Regions from separate parts of the Bacillus sp. LR--39 genome, predicted to be linked through region 1. Evidence: riboswitches for the same ligand, from Rfam matches in the RefSeq annotation. Region 1 holds a riboswitch; each other region holds the start of a gene.

Region 1 (10,373 bases):
TTAACGCACCAGATTGTGGCTCTGGCACTCGTGGGTTCGATTCCCATCAATCGCCCCATTTTATCATTGGGCTATAGCCAAGCGGTAAGGCAACGGACTTTGACTCCGTCATGCGTTGGTTCGAATCCAGCTAGCCCAGTTGCATTTTTTTAAAACAACAGCATAAGATGTATTAAGTTCTTTTACATGTTGCGGAAGTAGTTCAGTGGTAGAACATCACCTTGCCAAGGTGGGGGTCGCGGGTTCGAATCCCGTCTTCCGCTCCAAATTACGGCGGCATAGCCAAGTGGTAAGGCAGAGGTCTGCAAAACCTTTATCCCCGGTTCGAATCCGGGTGTCGCCTTTCTATTGCCGGGGTGGTGGAATTGGCAGACACACAGGACTTAAAATCCTGCGGTAGGTGACTACCGTGCCGGTTCAAGTCCGGCCCTCGGCACCAATTTAACTTTGAACGAACTATGTTAAATTGGTCATCAATTTTCACATTATAAAATATATATGAGAGTGATTTGCATATTGCAGATCACTTTTTTTATATAATAAAAACGTAATGACTATCAATATAAGTTTCTTGTTTGTATCGTATATACTGCATTACCATTTAAAAAACTTTGCTAAAACCGTTGACGTTTTATGAAATACATGTTATATTTATATACGTCGGTTGAACACGACGCATTACATGCCGGTGTGGCGGAATTGGCAGACGCGCACGACTCAAAATCGTGTTCCTTCTGGAGTGCCGGTTCGACCCCGGCCACCGGTATACAAAGGCTTCTACAATATGTAGAAGCCTTTTTTGTTGTATGAAAATATCCTCCAAAGCTTGTGAAAACATGATACCTGCTTATTGTATAAATCCGCTTTTTTCAAAGATACTAACAGCAAGTTCTTTGAAAGAGGTGTTTTTTATGGAAGGGACTTGGGCTTGTCTTATCCCATTTATTCTGGTCATTCCCATTTCAATCATTACAAAGCAAGTGCAATCCGGTCTGTTTGTCGGTTTGCTGGTCGGAAGCTATCTTTTGCATCCCAGCTTGCTTGGCGGGATTGAACATATGGTTCAATATATAATCAGTAATATTGTCGTCACCAATAATATTAGAATCATTGTGTTTCTATATTCATTTGCCGGTCTTGTAGGGATTATAAAGCTGACCGGCGGGATAAAAGGATTCGTCCATTTGATCAGTAAAAAAGTTAAAACCAAAAAAGGTGCGATGCTGCTTGCATGGCTGTCGACATTTGGCACGTTCAGTGAACCGGACTTTCGCATCGTCACAATTGCACCGATCATGAAAGCTTTAAGCAAGCGTCTGGACCTGTCGAAACAGAAAATTGCGTATGCCATTGAGTTTACGGCAAACCCTGTCATTGCCTTGATTCCGATAGCAACGGCATTTGTCGGCTACATGGTTTCCATTATCGGACAGGCCCTCAAAACGTCAGGAATAGATCAGCCGGCTTACACGGTGTATGTGAAAAGTATTCCCTTCAATTTTTTCTCCATTGTGATTATAGTAGTCGGAATTTATTACTGCTTTTTTAAGAAACAAAAAGCGGATGAAAGCTTAGAAAAAACAGAAAAGAGCGGACAAACTTCTGCTCGCAAACATAACAAAAATACGGAACCGATTCCGCGGAACAGCGGTGTGTTGCTTTCAAAAGGCTCAGGTTCATTCAACATGGAAACAGGGACGATCTCAGATATTCACGGTGAACATACCGGAATGTTCGAAAGTGATGAGCATGCTGACCAGCAGGAGGAGCTGGATTCGGCGCACCGTGCTTATATTAAGGAAACACCGATTCGGCCGTGGAATTTAATCATTCCGATCGGGCTGTTTTTGCTATTGACACTCTTTCTCAGCTGGTGGGACGGCCATTCAAAAGCACAAGGGTTTTTGAATGCTTTTATCAAAAGCGATATGCTTGGCGTCATGTTAACCGCATTATTGGCAGCGGTTATTGCAGCATTTGCTCTTTTTATGTTTCAGCGTTTTCATGCAGGCGAGCTTGTTACCCATTTTATTAAGGGCGGAAACGAATTGGTCCTTGTTCCGGCGCTTATCGCCGCGGGGATCTCCGTTGTGTTATACGGTGCGTTTTCATTTTTCAGATAACAAATACTTTTTGAAGGCGTTATCCGAAAATGGGATAACGCCTTTTTATGAGCTGTTATACTAGAGAAAAAAAGAGGTGATGACGTGAAGCAGATTATTGCAATGGGCGGCGGAGGCTTTTCCATGGAGCCGGATCATCTTGTGCTGGATCAGTATATTTTAGAGCAGTCGGCGCGGTCAAAGCCAAAAGTTTGTTTTTTGCCGACGGCAAGCGGAGATTCGGAGAATTATATCGGCAGGTTTTATCAAGCCTTTCAAAAGCTGCGGTGTGAGCCGGATCACTTGTCGTTGTTTAAACCGCCGGGTTCTGACCTCAGATCCTTTCTCATGAAGAAAGATATTATATATGTCGGAGGCGGAAATACGCGCAATATGCTTGTCTTATGGAAAGAGTGGGGGCTTGACCTTATTCTTCGTGAGGCTTGGGAAAACGGCATCATGTTGGCGGGTCTTAGCGCCGGGGCGATTTGCTGGTATGAAGAAGGATTGACGGATTCAGCTGGAGATTTGAGAGAGTTAAGAGCTTTAGGATTTTTGCCGGGCAGCTTCTGTCCGCACTATGACGGAGAAGCGGAGCGCCGGCCGGTGTATCACCGTCTGATTTCAGAAAAGAAACTCAGGGAGGGCTATGCCGCTGATGATGGCGCTGCGCTTCATTATAAAGACGGTCAGCTGTTCCAGGCTGTCTCTTCCCGGGAAACCGCAAAGGGTTATCGGGTTTTTAATACCGAAGAAGGCGTTCGGGAAACAGAGCTTATGACTGTCCCATTATCTGAATTTTGATAATATGCTTTTTTTTGTACACAACTTGTGTTACGATGAGAGCGAAATCAATAGTTACTGGGGGTGCCCGTCTGAGCGGGCTGAGAGAGAAGCGGCGGCTTCTTAACCCTTTGGACCTGATCTGGTTCGTACCAGCGTGGGGAAGTAGAGGTTTTATTATTGTTGAGGACAACAATAATAGTTTCTTTCTGACTGCAAAACCGGGTTCTTCTTTGAACCCGGTTTTTTTGTGCTGGTGCTGAGCTTGGTTCTGTTATTCAAATGAAAAAGGAGAGATTTGTATGCAAAATCAATCAGTACAGCAAGCGAACATTTCCATTATGTCGAGTTTTTCCGGCAGTAAAAAGGTTTATGCAGAAGGTTCTTCGCCCGATATACGAGTGCCGATGCGGGAAATCAGCCTGAGTGCGACTACGGGGGCATTCGGGGAAGAGGAGAATGCGCCGGTCCGTGTTTATGATACGAGCGGGCCGTATACAGATCCGGATGTACAGATTGATATTCATAAAGGGCTGGGGGCGCTCCGCACAAAGTGGATTACCGGGCGCGGAGATGTAGAAGAATATAACGGCCGGACCGTGAGACCTGAAGACAACGGCTATAAAAAAGAGGGCCGTGCCGCCGAATACCCCGGCCTACAGCGGAAACCGCTTCGGGCCAAGCCGGGGAAAAATGTAACACAATTGCATTATGCGAGAAAAGGCATCATTACGCCGGAAATGGAGTTTATCGCAATACGTGAGCATGTGTCTCCCGAATTTGTCAGGGAAGAGGTGGCGAGCGGACGGGCGATTATTCCTTCTAACGTCAACCACCCGGAAAGCGAGCCGATGATTATCGGCCGGAATTTTCATGTGAAAATCAATGCAAATATCGGCAACTCGGCTGTTACATCTTCTATCGAAGAAGAAGTCGAAAAAATGACGTGGGCGATTCGCTGGGGCGCCGATACGATGATGGACTTATCCACGGGAAAAGACATTCATACGACGCGTGAATGGATTATCCGCAACTGCCCCGTGCCTGTGGGGACGGTGCCGATTTATCAGGCGCTTGAAAAAGTTAATGGCATTGCCGAGGATTTAACGTGGGACATTTATCGTGACACATTGATTGAGCAGGCGGAGCAGGGCGTGGATTATTTCACCATCCATGCCGGCGTACTGCTTCGTTACGTCCCGTTAACGGCCAAACGCACGACGGGAATCGTTTCCCGCGGCGGGGCGATTATGGCGCAATGGTGCCTGGCCCATCATCAGGAAAGCTTTCTGTACACGCATTTTGAAGAAATTTGTGAAATCATGAAGGCCTATGATATCGCTTTTTCACTTGGTGACGGGCTTCGCCCCGGTTCGATTGCGGATGCCAATGATGAAGCGCAGTTTGCGGAATTGGAGACTCTCGGAGAATTGACGGAGATTGCGTGGAAGCACGATGTGCAAGTGATGATCGAAGGACCGGGTCATGTGCCGATGCATAAAATTAAGGAAAACATGGACAAGCAGCTGGAAATTTGTAAAGAGGCGCCTTTTTACACGCTCGGGCCATTAACGACGGATATCGCTCCGGGTTATGACCACATTACTTCAGCAATCGGCGCGGCGATGATCGGCTGGTACGGGACGGCGATGCTTTGCTATGTCACGCCGAAGGAGCATTTGGGGCTGCCGAATCGTGATGATGTAAGAGAAGGCGTCATTACGTACAAAATCGCGGCACATGCCGCAGACCTTGCTAAAGGGCATCCGGGTGCACAGATCCGTGACGATGCTCTGTCTAAGGCGCGGTTTGAATTCCGTTGGCGTGATCAATTTCATTTGTCGCTTGATCCTGAAAGAGCAATGGAATATCATGATGAAACGCTGCCGGCTGAAGGCGCAAAAACAGCTCACTTCTGTTCGATGTGCGGTCCGAAGTTCTGCAGCATGAGAATTTCTCAGGATATTCGTGATTATGCGAAGGAAAACGGACTTACTGAAGATGAGGCCGTCAATGAGGGGCTGAAAGAAAAAGCAAAAGAGTTTGCAGAGAAGGGAAGCCGCTTATATCAATAAAAGAAAAGATGAAGATGGAGTTTGCCCATCTTCATCTTTTTTAGAAAAACGGTGAACGGCGAAGCGGCGGAATGCTCTGCTCAAAGCGGAATATATTTTCCGGATCATATTTCGTTTTGACTTGACGGAGGCGGTGAACATTTTCTCCGTAATACGTTTGCGGCCAGTTTCTGATTTCTCTATCAGGCCAATTCACGTAATCTCCCATCGTTTCTCTTGATAGGGACGTTCTCAATCCTTCGATCCAGCGGACATTTTGTCTTTCTTCTTCAGCAGATGTCCAAGTTGTAATATATTCTTGGGCAATGATTGCGTTGCGATAGTAGAATGCCGTTTGGTCCGGAGCGATCCGTCCGGCCGCACCGCCGAGAGATTGCTGCCAGACACTGGCGTTTTCGTTCGGAGCGTGCTCTAAATAGCGCTTTAAAGTGGAAATCGCGCGTGTTGATAATGGTTTTTCAATAAAGGATCCTGACCGCTTCATCTTTTGCGGCTGATTGCCTCCCGGGCTGTTAAAAAAGGCTGCCGCTTTAATAAATGGCAATGTCTTGACCATGCCGCTTGTCGGTTTTCCCGCTTTCATTAACGGAGCCAGCAGTTCTTTCAGCTCATCCTTTGTCCCGGTAAATTGACCGAGCGCTTCTATGCGGTTGACTTCCTTAGGCCAGAACTGAATTGATGAGGTAAGCCGGTTGTCTGTAAATGGAGCCCAGCGCTGCCATGTGTTAAATACTTCCTCAAAATCATCCCAGCCCCAAGTGACAGAAAAAACAGACACGCATGAGATCGGCACGGCTTTAAACATCATGGATGTGACAATGCCGAAGTTGCCTCCCCCTCCTCCCTGAGACGCCCAAAATAGATCAGAGTGCTTTGAACGGTTGACTGTGATCAATTCAGCACCCGCTTTTTCGTCCGCTATGATCATTTCGAGCTGGAGGAGACGATCGCAAGTAAGTCCGGCTGTCCTTGTTAAATATCCGATTCCTCCCCCGAGCGTCAGCCCCGTGATTCCCACATTCGCAATGGTTCCCGCAGGAAGGGTCAAGCCGTACCGCCAGAGTGTCCGGTAGACTTCCCCCAATTCGGCTCCCGCTTCAATCGAGACCAGCCGCTTATCCTCATTTACTCTTATTTTCTTCATTTCACTGAGATCAATGACTAGTCCGTCATTTAACAGGGAAAAATTTTCGTAGCTGTGTCTTCCGCCTCTGATACGGAAAGGCACATTGTTCTCACGTGCCCATCTCAGCGCATTGAGGGCGTCATGTTTATTTTGACAAAACACAATGATGTCTGGATATCTTTGCAGGCTTAAATTGATATTGGTTCTCGCAGCATTATAGTCCGGGTCATCTTTTTTGACGATGCGACCGGTCAATGTTGTCTTTTCCACATTCTCACTCACTTTCACTTGTAATCTGCTATGTTTTCTAGCATATGCGGAAAAATGAGAGAGTGTATGAGGAAAACCCCCGGAAGGAAACGATATTTTAAATTATAGTTGACAGGTAGGGATTATATGAATTAACATAATCATTACATATTTCCAAACGATGGCTGATCGGATCACCGAAGGCTCTTATCTTTTAAACAGATAAGGGCCTTTTTTGCGTGAAAGTCATTGAATGAAATGAAAAGCGGAGGGATGAAAAGTGGCGTTAAAAAAGGTACCACATGTGCGCAAAAAGAGCAAAAAACGAAAAAAGTACAGAAAACACACATTGAATTTCGAACTGCTTGTAGAGAAAAACAAACGGGAGATTATGAGAAATGAGAAACAGATGGAGCAGATTTATATAAAGATAGATGAAAAGCATGCGGGGGTTCGATAAAGATGAAGGAGAGAAAATGGAGGATAAAAACAACGGTACTCGCGCTGTCGGTATCCATCACGTTATCAGGGTGCGCGTTAGGGAGTGCCGGAGAAGAACCGTCATCTGCGGCGGATAAAAAGGAAGAAACACGTATCGCCCATGTCAAGACAAAGGAATTTAAAGCTTCTCATCCGGCGGCGATTCCCGCTAAATCGAAAGCCAGAACTGATACTTTTGTTGCTGGGATTTCCGCGCCGGGCGGCGTGTTTCTGCCGTACTTTTACGAAAACGGCTGGGACGGAAATGCGACAGATCCTATTTTTGAGCCGTTAGTCAAACTGGATAAAACGGGGAAGCCAGCCCCGGCTCTTGCGGAAAGCTGGAAAGTTTCCAAAGATCAGCTTACCTACACGTTCCGTTTAAGAAAAAATCTCGTTTTCAGCGACGGTTCACCGCTGACCGCAAAGGATGCCGCATTCACTTTAACACTGCTGCATGATCCTGCATACGCGGGCTATGAAGATATCACCACGGCTTATATTAAAGGCGGCAAGGCTTACAAAGAAGGAAAGGCAAAGACGATAGAAGGCATTCGCGTCCTTGATGACAGAACCATTCAAATCACGACTGAGAAAGTCAGTGCGAAGTCGCTGCTTCTTTTAGGCGGGCAGGTGCTGTCAGAAGCTTACTACGGGAAGAATTATCGATTCGGCAAACTGGACTATTTAAAAGAGCTTTATGCCAAACCGCTCGGAGCGGGACCTTATCAATTTACAGAATACCTTCCGGGACAGGAAATACGCTATCAGGCTAATGAACACTATTATGCCGGAAAACCGAAAACCGAAAAGCTGATTTATAAAATTATCGATGCGTCAACTTCCCTTCAGCTGTTTGAAACGAGTGACCTTGATTACGCTTCTTTCTCACCTGATGATGATACGGTTCAGCACTTAAAAAGTCTCGGTTTTGCCAATATAAGCGTATCTGTCGTGAATGATTACGGGCTTGTGTACGTCAATCACAAGCGTCTGCCTTTTCAAGATAAGAAAGTGTCCCAGGCGCTTATTTACGGACTTGACCGTCAAAAAATCGTCGATGTACGCTTTAAACGCTACGGAGAGGTCGCGAATGTTCCGGTGTCTCCGGTTTCGTGGGCTTATGATGACAAAGGTGTCAATCGGTACGCGTTTAACCCTGAAAAAGCCAAAAAGCTTCTCGATGAAGCAGGCTGGAAAACGGGCAAAGCCGGTGTACGTGAAAAAAACGGAAAAAAGCTTGAAATCAGCTATTACACGTCTAAAGCGGATGATGATTTCATCCCGATCGCGAAAGAAAATTACGCGGACATCGGAATCGCATTAAAACCGGAAGTGATGGATTTTAATACGGAAGTAGCGAAAATAAATGACAAACAATATGACCTTGCCGCCGTTTCCACCTCGCAGATTCTTGATCCGAATGACACGGTGGAAAAGCTGGCTTCCGGCCATCCCAATAATGTAACGGGATATTCCAATCCGAAAGCGGACCGGCTGATAGAGAAAGGAGCCGGCACGCTTGATATCAGCAAAAGAAAAGAGATTTATCACCAGCTGTACCGGGAGCTCGGGGAAAACCCGCCTTACATTCTGATTCATTACCGTCAGAGCGCAAGGGCGGTCAGCGGAAAAATAAAAGGGCTTGAGCCTGACAATTATTCTGGAATCAGTTCAAGTCTCTCAAATGTCTCAATTCAATAGAACGGTTGGGCAAAATACCCGGTGCATCCTGGGGATTTTGCCCTTTCAGCGGAAAGGAGGGGCTTTTTATGAAACGGTATGCCGCAGAACGATTCATTCAAATGCTTGTGATCTTATTTGGTACGTCCTTTATTATTTTTTTCTTATTCGCCATGCTGCCTGGCGACTATATTGATTCCAATGTCAATCTGACTCCGGAAAGAGCGATGGAGTTAAAAGCGCTTTACGGGCTGGATCAGCCGATTTGGCAGCGCTATGTGACGTGGCTCGGAAATGTGCTCAGCGGAGATTTTGGGTTTTCTTTGAAATATCAGGAGAACGTCCTGTCACTGCTTCGGAAATATGTCTGGAATTCGTTTTTTGTCGCGTTTTTGGCGTTGCTTGTCACATGGTCAGCCGCGATGATTACGGGTGTCATATCCGCTGTCAGGAAATACTCATGGTTTGACGGGATCGTGACGTTTCTTGTTTTTGCTTCCATGGCGTTCCCGTCTTTTTTTATCAGCCTTCTGTTTATTAAGTGGTTTGGGGTGGATTTGAAAATATTGCCCGTCGGCGGGATGATTGATACCGGAAGCACGAGTACAGGTTTTTCGTACGTGCTTGAAGCCGCCAGACATATGATTCTTCCGGTCGTGATTTTATCTATGCTCGGCATCGGCTCGCTGACAAGGTATTTCCGCTCCGGCATGCTGGACGTGATCAGACAGGATTATATCAGAACGGCGAGAGCGAAGGGATTGAAAGAGCGCACCGTCATCTGGAAACATGCGTTGAAAAACGCGCTCATTCCGGCCATCACCCTGCTTGCTTTTGAACTGCCGGGACTGTTTTCCGGAGCCATCATTATTGAACAGATTTTCGGGTGGCCGGGTGTCGGACGTATTCAGCTGGAATCTGTGCATTATCGTGATTATCCGGTTTTGATGGCGTTTACCTTGTTTTTGTCTTGTTTAACGATTGTGGGGAACTTCTTGGCGGATATCGCTTATGCCGCGGTTGATCCGCGGGTCAGGCTTAAATAGGGGGTGTTCGGAATGAAAAAACAAAAAGGGGTGCCGCCTTCTCTTTGGAAGCAGACGTACCGCCGCCTGCTGCAGCATAAGCTGACGGTCATCAGTCTTCTTTTCTTATGTTTTATGTTTTTATTGTGCTTTATCGGGCCGTCTTTTTCTCCGTACATAACAGATCGGACGGATATTTCAAATGCCAATCAGCAGCCGGGAATCCATCATTGGCTGGGAACCGACCAGTACGGGAGAGATGTGCTGACGAGGCTGATGCTGGCGGGGCAGATTTCTCTGACTGTGGGGCTTGCTTCAATGGTGCTGTCGCTTGTCATCGGTTCTTTACTCGGGGCTGCGGCCGGATTTTATCGGGGAGCCGCTGATATGATCATTATGCGCATCGCTGATATGCTCATGTCCATCCCGGGCCTGCCGCTGCTTTTGGTTTTGGCTGCGGTGATGTCGGAGTGGAAAGTGCCTTCTGAATACAGAATGTACCTGATTATGATGATGTTAAGCCTGATCGGATGGCCCGGTTTGGCGCGGCTTGTACGCGGACAGATTTTGTCGCTGAAGGAGCAGCCGTTTATGATGGCCGCGGAAGTTTTGGGGCTTAGTGATAAACGGAAAATCCTCTATCATTTGCTTCCCAATACATTGCCGTTATTACTGGTAGCGGCGACTTTGCATGTGGCGGGAGCGATGCTGAGTGAATCGGCGCTGAGTTTTCTCGGGCTTGGCGTTGCTCCGCCGACACCTTCTTGGGGAAACATGATGGAAGCGGCGAATCATTTTATGGATTTTACACTCCGCCCGTGGCTGTGGATTCCGCCGGGAACGGCCATTT
Region 2 (6,493 bases), on a different contig from region 1:
TCAAATAATAAATCAACGATTCTCCCCTGTTCAGGCTGATGTCCGCCTTTTATGATGACATGCTTTGCACCAAGCTTGCAAAGGCGTTCGGCCGCTTTTTTCCGGTCCTCAAACGTGCGGATTTCCATTCCCGTCAATACCTCAGCTTCCGGAACATTCGGCGTCACCGCATAGCTGCGCGGAATTAACAGCTCTTTTAACGCGGCCTGAGATTCCTCACGCAGCAGGGAAGCGCCTCCTTTGGCAATCATGACGGGGTCGGTGATGACATGATCAAGCCCGTACTGATCCGTTTTTTCCGCAATTTCCGCAATCATTTCCGCGCTCCACAGCATTCCCGTTTTTACAGCGTCAGGCCGCAAATCTTCCGCCACCGCGTCAATCTGGCTGCCCAGCGCTTCCCGGGTGAGCGGATAAATGCCGTGAACACCCAAAGTGTTCTGGGCGGTTACCGCTGTAATGGCTGACATCCCGAAAACGCCGAGCTCCTGAAAGGTTTTGAGATCCGCCTGTATACCGGCGCCGCCTCCTGAATCTGATCCGGCAATCGTCAATGCTTTGCATATGCTCATGATGTTTTTCTCTCCTTTCGCATTATCCGATCCATTTATGATAAAAGGATTTCGCTCTGCTGATATCACTTGTGCCGTGTATTAATGCTCTGCCGTCACGAAACAGTACCATCTTGAAATTGTCTGTGCAAAACGAAATTAAATACGGGTTGGCTGAAACATCAAGCCCTGTCCGTCTGAGCTGTCCCGCAAGTTTTTGCAGATCAACCTGTTCGGAGATCCCCGTTCTGATCTGCACCGTGTTCCGCCCGCACAGAACCGCCGCTTTTGTCTGATTTTCATAGGATAAAAACGGAAATTCGTTTGTGCCGCAGCTTGGGCAATCAGCCGACTTAAGACGGGCGACGTTTATTTCTGACCGTTCATTTTTCCATAAATCAAAGGAACGGAGAACATGCTCGATAGATCCGCCCGTTAACAGCTTCAGCGCATCTGCTGCCTGAAAAACGGCCGTCTGCAATACAGCCGGGCTGATGATTCCCGCCGTATCGCATGTCATACCGCCTAAAGGCAATGTTTCAAGCAGACAGTGAAGGCACGGCGTGACACCAGGAATGACGGTAAAAGAGAGCCCGTAGCTGCCGACACAGGCGCCGTACAGAAAGGGAATTCCTTTCTGTACAGCCGCATCGTTCACAATCAGCCTCGTTTCAAAGTTGTCGGCGGCATCCACGATGAGGGAGGCGCCACGAATCAATCCGGGTGCGTTTTCCGCAGTGACATCCATGACAAATCCCTCGACCTCTACATCGCTATTTATAGATCGAAGCCGTTTTTCAGCCGCCGCGGCTTTCGGCATTTCCTGTCTGACATCATCTTCAGTATAAAGCTGCTGGCGCTGAAGATTACTCCACTCCACATAATCTCTGTCAGCGATCGTTACCTTCCCGATCCCTGCTCTGACAAGCATCTCCGCACTTGCCGTCCCAAGCGCACCCGCGCCGATAATCACGGCGTGAGACGACCGGAGCTTCTCTTGGCCGGAGGGACCGATCGGCTGAAACAGCTCCTGTCTGGAATATCTGTCCGTCATACCGGAAGACCGTCTCGCGGACTGCTTGCAGTTCCGTAATCTTTCACCGGAATTCTCCCGGCTTCATAAGAAAGGCGGCCCGCTTCTACGGCAAGCTTCATCGCCCTGGCCATTTTGACCGGATCATCAGCGCCTGACACAGCGGTATTTAACAGCACACCGTCTGCCCCGAGCTCCATCGCGTAGGCGGCGTCTTTTGAAGATCCGACGCCGGCATCGACAATGACCGGCACCTTCGCCTGTTCAATGATAAAGGATAGATTCAGCGGATTTAAAATTCCCTGACCGGAACCGATCGGCGAAGCGCCCGGCATAATGGCATGCACTCCGAGCTCCTCAAGACGTCTTGCGAGCACGACATCGTCAGACGTATACGGAAGCACGATAAATCCCTCTTCGAGCAGCTGTTCTGATGCTTTCAGCGTTTCAACCGGATCAGGCAAAAGTGACCGGCTGCATCCGATGACTTCTACTTTTATCATGTCACAAAGCCCTGAAGCTTTGGCAAGCCTTGCGATTCGGACCGCCTCTTCAGCCGTTGCGGCGCCGGCCGTATTCGGCAGAAGCGTGTATTTAGACAAATCAAGCTGTTCGAGAAAGTTAGGCTGAGACTCTTCAAAGATGTTCATCCGCCGCACCGCAAAGGTTAAAATATCTGATTCCGAGACAGCCACCGCCTCTTTCTGAATCTCAAAACTCGGATATTTTCCCGTTCCTAACAGCAATCTTGACTGAAACTGTTTTCCGCCTATTGTTAACATCCTCATCCGCCTCCTACAAAATGGACAATTTCTATGACATCGCGGTCACACAAACTTGTATTTTCATAATTCTTTTTTTCAATAATTTCTTTATTTCTCTCCACAACTACGATTCTTTGATCGAGCTGGTACGATTCAAGCAAATCCTGAACCGTCCCCTCATTTCGATTCCAATCAATTTGTTTTCCGTTCAGCTGAAGGATCATATATGAACAGCCTCCTTGCGATCAATTCGAAACGCTTCTTCCCATTCCTGTTTGACTTGTTGCCCCAAGATTATATCCCGCACCATTTCAGCCGTTGCCGGCGCCAACAGGATGCCGTTCCGAAAATGGCCGGCGGCGAAGATGATGCCGCTGTCTTCAGGATGCCGCCCGATAAACGGCTTTCCGTCTCTTGTTCCCGGCCTGAGACCCGCCCAAAACCGGTCTATTTTCATATGTTCGATGGCGGGAAGCATGGTTTTCGCTTTTGCAATGACGGCCTCAATTCCTCCGATGTCAGGCGTATCGCTCCAGTCACCCTGTTTCATCGTGGCGCCGATGACAAGCCGGCCGCTTTTTCTCGGGACAACATAACAATGATCATGGTAAAGGGTTTTGGTCAGCGTGGTATCGTCATTCCACACGGAAAGGCATTCTCCTTTCACAGGAAAAAAAGGCTGTCCCAAGCCGAGCTGGCTGAAAAACCGGCCGCTCCATACCCCGCTTGCAACTGCGACTTTGTCAGCATAAACATCCCCGCCGGACGTTGTGATGCAATATTCTCCGTTCACCCGTTTTACGGAGGTGACTTGTGTATGCTCATATATATCAGCGCCATAGCGCCGCGCCCCTTTTGCATACGCTTTGCAGACATAGTACGGTTCGACATGGATATCGTCTTTTATAAAACTTGCGCCGAGAATGTCTTTTGAAGCGTAAGGCTCTTTTTCAAGGGCATCTTTCGCTGAAAGCCAGGTGACGGAAGGCAGATCATCCATCTTCCGTAGACGGGCGATATCTTCTTCGGTATACGCCAGTTTAAGCATTCCGCCGTTATGGCGCCTGATGTCAATGCCGCAAGCTTCCTCAAGCTCTTGCCCCGCCGCTTCATACAGCCTTTGACTGTGCATGGCAAAATCAAAAAACGCATCCCGGTTTTCACATTCCGCATGAGCGCCCAGCATTCCCGCGGCAGCGCTTGTCGTTTTTCGGCCGACTTCTCCGGCTTCAAGCAAGACAACGTTCTGCTGCGTCTTCGCCAGCTCATAAGAAATGGCGCACCCGATAATTCCGCCGCCGATCACCGCCGTATCATAGTGCTTCTTCATAATCGGCCTCCCTTACCGCGCGTGCATACCGTTTTGCCGCCTCCTCAGGATTTTCAGCTGAGAAAATACCTGACATGACGGCAATTCCGTCCGGTTTCGCCTGCTTTGTGTGTCCGATCGTCTGCAGTGTCATTCCGCCGATTGCGATGACGGGGATGGAAAGCGTGCGTTTGATCTCTGAAAGCAGGCTGATGCCTCTTGCTTCAAGTCCTTGTTTACATTCGGTTTCAAATACATGGCCGAACACCACATAATCCGCATCTTCCTTTTCAGCTTGGATGGCTTCTTTCAGCGAATGAACCGAACGTCCGATATGAAGATGGGGAAATCTGCTTCGCACCTGCTTTACGGAAAAGCTGCGGGACGGAAGCTGAACACGGTGTATATTGGCAAAAAGCGCGATATCCGCCCTGTCATTGATGATCAATTTGTCCTTATCCGCACCGCCCTTTTTCAAAAGGGACAAAAGCTGCATGATTTCTCCCGCTGTTTTATCCCGCTCACGGATATGTATAAAGCTTACTTCGCGCTGAATCGAAAGAATATCCTCGGCCAGCTCGGCAACGGGTTTGCGATTATCAGTTACCGCGTGCAGCTCCAAAAGATTCCACCTCTTTTCCGCCCTTCTCGGACCAGCTTTCTTTTTGATAGGCCATTCCCCAAAATTGATATTCATAATAGCTTGAAATCACAAAATTCTCTTTCATTTTCGCGCGGATGTCCTCTGTGCTGTTTTCAGCAATCTCGTCAAAACGGCTGATCTGTTCTTCGACTTGCTGTCTGAACCAGTCTCCGCCGTATGTACCGATCCATTTTTCATAAATCGGATGCTCCGGTTTGCACTCTTTTAAGTGTTCGCCGACTTCATAATAAAGCCAATAACAGGGCAGAAGCGCAGCTAATATTTCTCCAAAATTGCCGCTCATCACCGATCTGTACATATGAGACGTATAAGAATAGGCGGTCGGTGCCGGTTTAAATGCCGCACGCTCTTCTTCCGTAATCCCTAAAAGCTCCGTAAACTCGCGGTGCAGCGCCATTTCCGCTTCATATGTCCCTTGAGCGTGGCCCGCCATCCTGCCCGTCGTAAACAAGTCTTCGGCATATGCGGCGCCGAACGCCTGAACTTTTGCAAAATGCGTCAAATAGTAGGAATCTTGCAGCACGTAATAGCTGAAACGGTCTATCGGCAGGCTTCCGTCACCGATTCCCGTTACAAACGGATGAACAAAACTTCCGTCCCACCATTCGGCAGCCGCCAGTCTGCATTCTTCAGAAAATGTCATCATGTCTTCCCCCCTGTTAAAATAAAAAAACCACTTTCCCGCATCGGAAAAGTGGTTTGGAATTTAAATGGATAAAAGGAACCCCAAAAAAATACCGCTCCACTTCCCTACGCAGGTCTGAACCTGTTCAAGTTATGAGGGTCTAAAAGTCTCACTTTTATCTCAGCCCTTATGAAGGACACCCCTAGTGGTCATACGATTAATGATTTATTTGTTATGCCTTCTATATTATCACGAATTGCAATTTGGTCAAGCTTCAAGAATTTTTCTCAGTTCCGACACGTAGTTGCGCGAGCCCGTGACGATGAGACGGTCTCCTGTTTTCAGCCGCGTGTCTCCGTGCGGAACGATGCTGTCCACACCTCTGAATATCCGGACGAAAATCACATCGCCCATCAGCGGAAATTCCCGCAGAATGATGCCGTTATACGCCGGGTTTTCCAGATTGATCTGATATAACGAAGACTCCTCATTCGTCAGGAGGCTCATCACGCCCGGCGCCTCAATTAATGCGCGCAAGAGCGTCTTTGTAGACAGAAGGATAGAAAAAATACTGATGCCCTCTTCTTTCAGTTTTGTTTCATGCTCAACCGAGCCGACGCTTGCGATGATACGCTCAGTCCCTTTCTCTTTCGCTATTAAGGCGATTTCGGCGTTCACATCTTCATTTCCCGTCGCCACGACAAGAATATCCGTTTTGAAAATACCGTGCGACTCAAGCGTGCCGGGCTCGTAATCAGAAATCGTGTCAACCGAAAAAACGGATTCCGCAAGCGTTTCCCCGGCATTTTCCTGATACACATGGACGACCCGTACTTCATATTCCTCTTCAGGCAATTCCAGCGTAACCGGAAGCGTCATTTGGTTGGCCCCGATAAATGTAATGCGCTTTTTTTCCTGCGGCGCACTTTGCCGTTTGTATAATTTCTTAAAGCCGATCGGCGTGATGATGCTGGCAATAACCGCAACTAAAGTCAGCGCGCCGGACATATTGGCGCTGATAATGTGGAGCCTTTCTCCGATCGTAGCCGCCGCGATAACAAGCGACAGCGTGGACGTCAGCAAAAAGCCCGAAGCAAACACGGTTCTTTTGTCATACCATTTCTTTAAATAAAACACCGGGAACATTTTGCTGATAAACAGCGCAAGCAGAAGCAGCGGAATCATCGTTAATGTTTTCGGATCTTGGAAAAGCGTCCAAATGTCCAATTTCACCCCGACCATGACGAAAAAGATCGGAATTAAAAACCCGTAGCCGAATGAATCCAGCTGTTCCACCATTTCTTTATTCGGAGACAGAAGCGATACCAGAACGCCTGCCAAAAACGCGCCGAGAATATTTTCCGCCCCGAGAGATTCCGATAAAGCGACAAGCACGATAATCAGTGTGAAAATGGCTCTCGTCCCGATCTGCACGGTGCCTTTGGACATCGACTGCACAAATGAACGGTGTTTAAAGATCCTGCCGAAGAAATACAGCACGACCCCCGCGGCAAAGAGAATCAACAGAAGCCACATATTTCCGCTGT
Region 3 (6,493 bases), on a different contig from region 1:
TACTCCCCTTCTTTTGTCGGATGCGGTACATACTCAGCCTCGTTGATATACTGCTCTTCCCTTTTCTTCATATGACAGACCTCCTGTTCAATTTTAGATTGTCCAAAAGAAGACCCGTTATCATAGGAAAAAAATCACTTGCAGAGCGGGACATGCAGCTATATTTTTCGGATCGTGAAAAAGTTCCTAAGCAGCCACGGGCCCGGTTTGAAACCGAGCGTTAATTGCCACGCGCCGATCGCCTGCAGTCCGAACTCCCGAACGAGAACCATTTTTTCACTCATGCTTCGCACATCCTCAAACCACACTTCATGCGTTCTTCCATTTTCATCAGTATACCGGAAGTAAGGGGAACGCTCCTGCTGGGAATAACGGATCACTGATTGATGCTTCATGGCCGTTTCCATGGCGCGCTGATTGGAGATGGCGGATCCGATCGTTCCCGGACGGTACGGAATCACCCAATCATACCCGTACAGCGGAACACCGAGAATCACTTTTCTTCTCGGCACCCTGTTGATAGCAAAATTGATCGTTTGCCTGACCTCTGTCAAAGGCGCCACGGGTCCCGGCTCACTGCCGGCGTGGTGCCAGTCGTACGCCATAATGAACATATAATCGACGACAGCTCCGATTCCGCCGTAATCATATCCCCTCAGCCACGGCACTGCATCACTTGTTTTCGCCGGAACCGATATCGTTAACGCGAGGTGATGCTCTGAAAGCCGGGTTTTTAACTGCCGGAGAAATCCTGTGAAGAGGTCCCTGTCAGCTTCTCTGACCCGTTCAAAATCGATATTTACACCGCCGTATCCCTTTCTTACGGTTAAGGAGACGATATTGTTGACGAGATTCGTTCTTGCCGTCGGATTTTGCATCACTTGATGGGCTAATTCCGGACTGAATCCCCCTTCTGTCAGATTCGTAATGACGGCAAGCGGGCGCACTCTGTTTTGCCATGTGGTTTCTATTGCGGTTCTGTCGTTTAAATCGTTAATGATATCTCCATTCGGGCCAAAATGATATTCAAACAAAGAAATCGCCGAAGAATACGGCGCAAAATCATTAATTAACTCTCTATCCGCTTCAGGCGTCCGAATGACATAAAATTGCAGGGTCCCCGCAAGATAGTTAGAGATATCAGGGATCTTCACTTTCATACCCGCCCGCAGCCGGTTCGGCGGAATATCCGGGTTTGCCTGCATCAGCTGCATCTGCGGCACATAAGCCTTACCTGCGATAACGGCATACGTATCATTCGGCTGAACCGTATATTCATTAAGAGGGATTAAAAGCGCCTGCCCCGGAACGATATTCGTTTCCTCAAGCCCGTTGACGCTTCTGATGCTGTCAACAGGGTATCCGTACTTTCTGCTGATGGAAAATAACGAGTCGCCAGACTGCACTGTATGAACAAACATAGATGTCCTCCGTTTCCTTTTGATCAAAAGGGCTCTACTTATCTTTATGAATGATCTTCCGGTCCGATTCCAAACACTGTTTGGAGAAAGGCTGTTTACAAAACAGACATGATCAACTATGATGATGTCATCATAAAAAACTGTATAGGAAACGCACTAGGGGTGCTGTTATCGGCTGAGATAAAACATGCGGCAGGCGTGTTTTGATCCCTTATAACCCGATCTGGATAATACCAGCGTGGGGAAGTGCAGATTGACCGGAGCGCAGGGTTTTTCCCCATGCGTTTTCGTTCTGCTGCTGCATATTCCCTCGGATATGCAGTTTTTTATTTTTCATTAAAAAACGGGGGAGGACACCGCAATATGAAACTGAATATAAACTGCCTGTAAAATCATCTCTTTCATACATACGACTATCCGATAAGAAAGCAGGAGATCACAATGAAAAATTGGAAAATGAGAGAAATTGTCGTCATGTCCGTCATCAGTGTTGTATTTGCTGTCATTTATTTAGTATCAACTCATGCAAGCAATATAGCGGCAGGATTTTTCGGCCGGATGAGCTACGAACCGATTTACGGTATCTGGTTTATCGTCTCGGTGATTGCCGCGTACATTATTCAAAAACCGGGAGCTGCTCTCGTTTCTGAAATCATCGCCGCGTTTGTGGAGTGCTTACTCGGAAATCCGTCAGGACCGATGGTGATTCTGATCGGGATCGCACAGGGAATCGGTGCGGAAGCGGTCTTTTTAGCGACACGCTGGCGGATTTATACCCTGCCCGTGCTTCTTTTATCCGGTATGGGGTCTTCTGTGACGAGCTTCATTTATGACTTGTTCGTTTCCGGATACTCTGTTTTGAATCCGGGTTTATTAGCCGTCATGCTTCTCATCCGTCTGGTCTCAGGTGCGCTTCTTGCCGGCCTTCTCGGCAAAGCGATCAGTGATGCGCTGGCTTACACAGGGGTGCTGAACGGCATGGCGCTCGGAAAACAATTCAAGAAGAAAAAGAAACAGGTGAACCAAGATGCAGGCATCTGAGCCCCTTCTATCGGCCGGCCGTCTTACCTTTTCTTATGATCAGGATGAAAAGCCGATTCTTCTAAACGTGTCCTTTCAGCTCCGCAAAGGAGAGCGGGCTTTATTGCTCGGGCCGAGCGGATGCGGCAAAAGCTCGCTCGCTCTTTGTTTAAACGGTCTGTACCCGGAAGCATGCGATGGGGTTCAATCGGGAACCGTTTCTTTATACGGAACACCTCTTTCACATCTGACAGAACCCGCCGCCAGATCCATCGGCGTCGTGTTTCAAGATCCGGACCAGCAGTTTTGCATGCTGACGGTTGAAGACGAAATCGCCTTCGGCCTGGAAAATTTGCAATATACAAAAGAAGATATGGACGCAATCATCGATGACGTTTTAGAAAAATTAGAGATCACTCATCTGAAAACGCGAACGATCGCTTCGCTGTCAGGCGGTTCAAAACAAAAAGTGGCGCTTGCCTGTATCATTGCGATGGAACCGGAACTCATTATTTTGGACGAACCGACGGCACAGCTTGATCCATATTCCGCACGTGAATTAGTGCGGCTGATCAAAGATCTTCAAGCAAAAAAAGGCTTCGGCCTTCTCGTTATCGAACATCAGCTTGATCATTGGGCGCCGTGGATGGACAGGACGATTGTCCTTGACGAAACGGGTCAGAAGGTGATGGACGGAGAGACGGACATTATCTTTGAAACAAAGATTGAAGAGCTGAAGGAGCTCGGCATTCCGATCCCGCGTGTGATCTCATTGCAGAAGCACGTCAGCATTCCTTTTACATTGTGTAAAGAAAAGCTGTTTCACGAACCTGCACCATCTCTGCCCGAACACCGGCCCGCCGCGCTTTCGGCAGAAGACGCGCTGAGCGTTCACGAGCTGTCATTCTCAAGAGGAGCAGACGTCATTTTTCAGGATGTGAGCTTTTCCGTAAAAAAAGGTTCAATCACCGCGATTGCCGGCCCTAACGGAACAGGAAAATCCACGCTCCTTTCTGCCGCGGCCAAGCTCATCCGTCCGCTGAGCGGAGACATCAAAATAGACGGCAGACCGATTGATTCCTATTCTGAAAAAGAGCTGCGGCGGCTGATCGGATATGTTTTCCAAAATCCTGAACACCAGTTTGTCACAGATTCCGTCATTCAAGAGCTGATGTTCGGTTTTGAAAGCAGCAGAGCCGCAAAGGAGAAAGCTCTTCAGCTGTTAACCCGATTCGGCCTGAGACGCCATGCCTCACAGCATCCGTTTTCTTTAAGCCAAGGACAAAAACGCAGGCTCAGCGTCGCGACGATGCTTATGCACAATGTGAACGTTTTGATGCTTGATGAACCGACTTTCGGACAGGATGCCAAAACGGCGCGGGAGTGTATGCAAATGCTCCGTGAGATTCAAAAGGAAGGAACGGCTGTTTTAATGGTGACACACGATATGGAACTCGTCTCAGATTATGCCGACACGATCCTTGTGCTCTGCGGCACGAAACTGGTATTCCGGGGAACTCCCGACGCTTTGTTTTCTGATAACACCGGGATCGCCGAGCAGGCGCATTTGGCTTTGCCGCTGCGGTATGAATGGATGAAACACGACAGGAGGCGGAGAAATGAACTTGCGGCTGGAGGCTGTTAACCCGTCAATAAAGGCGGCGGCTGTATTGTTATGCGTCATTATGCTGTCGTTTATTTATAATCCGTACACCCCTGCTTTATTTTATATCATCATTGCGGGAGGCGTCCTCTCGGCGGGGCGTGTGCCGCTGAAAAAATGGCTGCTGTTCACGATTCCGTTTGTCATTCTGGCCTTCGGTTCTTTATGGACAGCCGCCGTATTCGGAAACATCCCGACAACCGGAAGCAACCTGCTGTTTAAGCTCGGGCCGATTGCCGTCAACAGTGATAACGCGGCGCTCGGGATTTCTATCGCGTTTCGTATTTTATGTTTTTCCGCTTTGTCGATGATGTTTCTTTTCACAACCGATCCGATTCTGTTCATGCTCAGTCTGATTCAGCAGTGTAAGCTGCCGCCCAAGCTTGCATACGGCGTTATCGCGGGGTTCCGGTTTCTCCCTCTTCTGAAAGATGAAATCCTGATCATCCGGCAGGCGCACAGAATCAGGGGCGCGGCGTCTGATTCCGGGCTGAAAGGAAAGCTCTCCGCCGTCAGGCGCTTCACCATTCCGCTATTGGCAGGCGCAATCAGAAAGGCGGAACGCACGGCGATCGCGATGGAATCTAAAGGCTTTACGGGGAGCCGAAACCGCACGTTTTACAGAACTGTTACTGTGCGCCGCGCCGACTGGTGCTTTTTCCTGCTCGTGCTTCTGTTATTCGGCGCAAGCTGGCTCATTTCATTGTTGTTTATATAAAAACAGGCCGCCGGAGTGATTCGGCAGCCTGTTTTGTTATGTATGTTATTGATGATAATTGAGAGCCTGAGCGAGATTGGACTTGATCGTAATATCTGAGAAATTAATGCCGAGCTGTACGGCGGTTTGAGCCATTTCCGGCCTGATTCCGGATAAAGTGGACGTGACGCCGATCAGGTTCAGCGCCTCAATTAATTTAAAAATCTGATGCGCCACCATCGTATCGACAACCACTACACCCGACAGGTCAATAAACAGATGTTCAATCAGCCGTTTGGCACATGTGCTCAGCGTATTTTCAAGAATGAATTTGGCGCGCTCCGTGTCAATATCGCCGACAAGCGGCAGCAGCGCCGTCCGTTTGCTCAGCGTGATAACCGGCGAGCTTAACTCCAAAATCATTTCTCTTTGCGCGTTCAGCTGCATTTTTGAGTTATGCTCGGCATGATCGACAAACGTGTAAATCGTAAAATCAAATACTTGTACAATTAAATTCTCCCATTTCTTCCTTTCTCCCTGTGCAAACGAAGATTCATGTTTATCGGCAAACGCATCATAATAACTGATGTATAGTCTCCGGTTTCTCATAAATTCACGGACCACATACTGGACGGGTGTATCCAGATGCTTCTGGTCTTTCGCGAGCTCAATCACCCACTGCTCGAACTCTTCTAAAAATTCTTTTTGCGGCATAATATACATTTTATTAATATGCCGGTAAAATTCTTTATCCTGCTCCGTCAGTTCTTCTGTGATGACAGGATTTGTCAAAGAATAAATCGAATTCGGATCCGAATCTTCCATCGTTTCGATCCACTCTTTCGCAATTTGATCCACTTGTTCTGAAAAATAGTTGTATAATGCTTCACTTATCTTCATATCTCTTCTCCTTTCCCATTTCCAATTATAGCGTCAGCGGGTCATGAATGAAAATGAAAGCTGTCAAACTATCCATATATTTGAAATTTTTTAGTACGATAGATTACGCCTTTTTTATGAAAATGCTTCAAATGACTCTTTCCGGCCGGCATGCTCTGCCATAAAATAGTAGCAACACCCTTGTATCCACTCGCAAGCATAAAAAAGGAGGGCTTTTTTATGAATGGTGAAATGCATTTGATTCCTTATGTCACGGATGAACAGATCATGGATGTGAACGAGCTTCCTGAGGGGATTAAAGTGATTAAGGCGCCAGAGTTGTGGGCAAAAGGGTTTAAAGGCAAGGATATTAAAATCGCGGTGCTTGACACAGGCTGCGACATCAATCATCCTGATTTGAAAGACCGGATTGTCGGCGGGAAAAACTTCACCGATGATGACGGAGGCAAAGAAGACGCGATTTCCGATTATAACGGACACGGGACACACGTTTCCGGAACGATTGCCGCCAATGATTCAAACGGCGGAATTTCGGGTGTCGCGCCGGAAGCAAGCCTTTTAATCGTTAAAGTTCTCGGCGGTCAAAACGGCAGCGGCAAATACGAATGGATCATTAACGGCATCAACTACGCCGTTGAACAAAAGGCCGATATCATTTCCATGTCACTCGGCGGGCCAAGCGATGTGCCTGAATTGAAAGAAGCCGTCACAAATGCGGTAAAAAGCGGTGTTCTGGTCGTTTGCGCAGCAGGAAACGAAGGCGACGGAGACGAGCGTACAGAGGAACTGTCG

What was found. A riboswitch is a leader RNA that binds a small molecule or an ion and turns the genes downstream of it on or off. The one in region 1 is predicted to bind thiamine pyrophosphate.
Region 2: it holds a riboswitch for thiamine pyrophosphate, as region 1 does, so the genes downstream of both, tenA (thiaminase II) here and thiC (phosphomethylpyrimidine synthase ThiC) in region 1, are expected to answer to the same signal.
Region 3: it holds a riboswitch for thiamine pyrophosphate, as region 1 does, so the genes downstream of both, ACWHAR_RS07675 (ECF transporter S component) here and thiC (phosphomethylpyrimidine synthase ThiC) in region 1, are expected to answer to the same signal.

What each region holds. Positions count from the first base shown of each region.
Region 1 is NZ_JBSIOT010000007.1:29,309-39,681, reverse strand. Features, by position in the region: tRNA gene ACWHAR_RS19160 (tRNA-His) at 1-58, shown strand, start outside; tRNA gene ACWHAR_RS19155 (tRNA-Gln) at 68-139, shown strand; tRNA gene ACWHAR_RS19150 (tRNA-Gly) at 192-266, shown strand; tRNA gene ACWHAR_RS19145 (tRNA-Cys) at 273-343, shown strand; tRNA gene ACWHAR_RS19140 (tRNA-Leu) at 351-439, shown strand; tRNA gene ACWHAR_RS19135 (tRNA-Leu) at 685-766, shown strand; gene ACWHAR_RS19130 (Na+/H+ antiporter NhaC family protein) at 912-2,123, shown strand; gene ACWHAR_RS19125 (Type 1 glutamine amidotransferase-like domain-containing protein) at 2,208-2,906, shown strand; TPP riboswitch at 2,956-3,066, shown strand; gene thiC (phosphomethylpyrimidine synthase ThiC) at 3,188-4,960, shown strand; gene ACWHAR_RS19115 (FAD-binding oxidoreductase) at 5,001-6,356, opposite strand; gene ACWHAR_RS19110 (FbpB family small basic protein) at 6,616-6,795, shown strand; gene ACWHAR_RS19105 (ABC transporter substrate-binding protein) at 6,798-8,519, shown strand; gene ACWHAR_RS19100 (ABC transporter permease) at 8,588-9,544, shown strand; gene opp4C (oligopeptide ABC transporter permease) at 9,557-10,373, shown strand, end outside.
Region 2 is NZ_JBSIOT010000001.1:1,789,646-1,796,138, forward strand. Features, by position in the region: gene thiD (bifunctional hydroxymethylpyrimidine kinase/phosphomethylpyrimidine kinase) at 1-572, opposite strand, end outside; gene thiF (thiazole biosynthesis adenylyltransferase ThiF) at 595-1,605, opposite strand; gene thiG (thiazole synthase) at 1,602-2,372, opposite strand; gene thiS (sulfur carrier protein ThiS) at 2,369-2,572, opposite strand; gene thiO (glycine oxidase ThiO) at 2,569-3,678, opposite strand; gene tenI (thiazole tautomerase TenI) at 3,662-4,279, opposite strand; gene tenA (thiaminase II) at 4,257-4,964, opposite strand; TPP riboswitch at 5,052-5,160, opposite strand; gene ACWHAR_RS08555 (monovalent cation:proton antiporter family protein) at 5,214-6,493, opposite strand, start outside.
Region 3 is NZ_JBSIOT010000001.1:1,634,253-1,640,745, forward strand. Features, by position in the region: gene ACWHAR_RS07665 (transcriptional regulator SplA domain-containing protein) at 1-71, opposite strand, end outside; gene ACWHAR_RS07670 (glycoside hydrolase family 18 protein) at 159-1,421, opposite strand; TPP riboswitch at 1,570-1,683, shown strand; gene ACWHAR_RS07675 (ECF transporter S component) at 1,863-2,462, shown strand; gene ACWHAR_RS07680 (ABC transporter ATP-binding protein) at 2,449-4,086, shown strand; gene ACWHAR_RS07685 (energy-coupling factor transporter transmembrane component T family protein) at 4,061-4,822, shown strand; gene ACWHAR_RS07690 (STAS domain-containing protein) at 4,868-5,701, opposite strand; gene ACWHAR_RS07695 (S8 family peptidase) at 5,921-6,493, shown strand, end outside.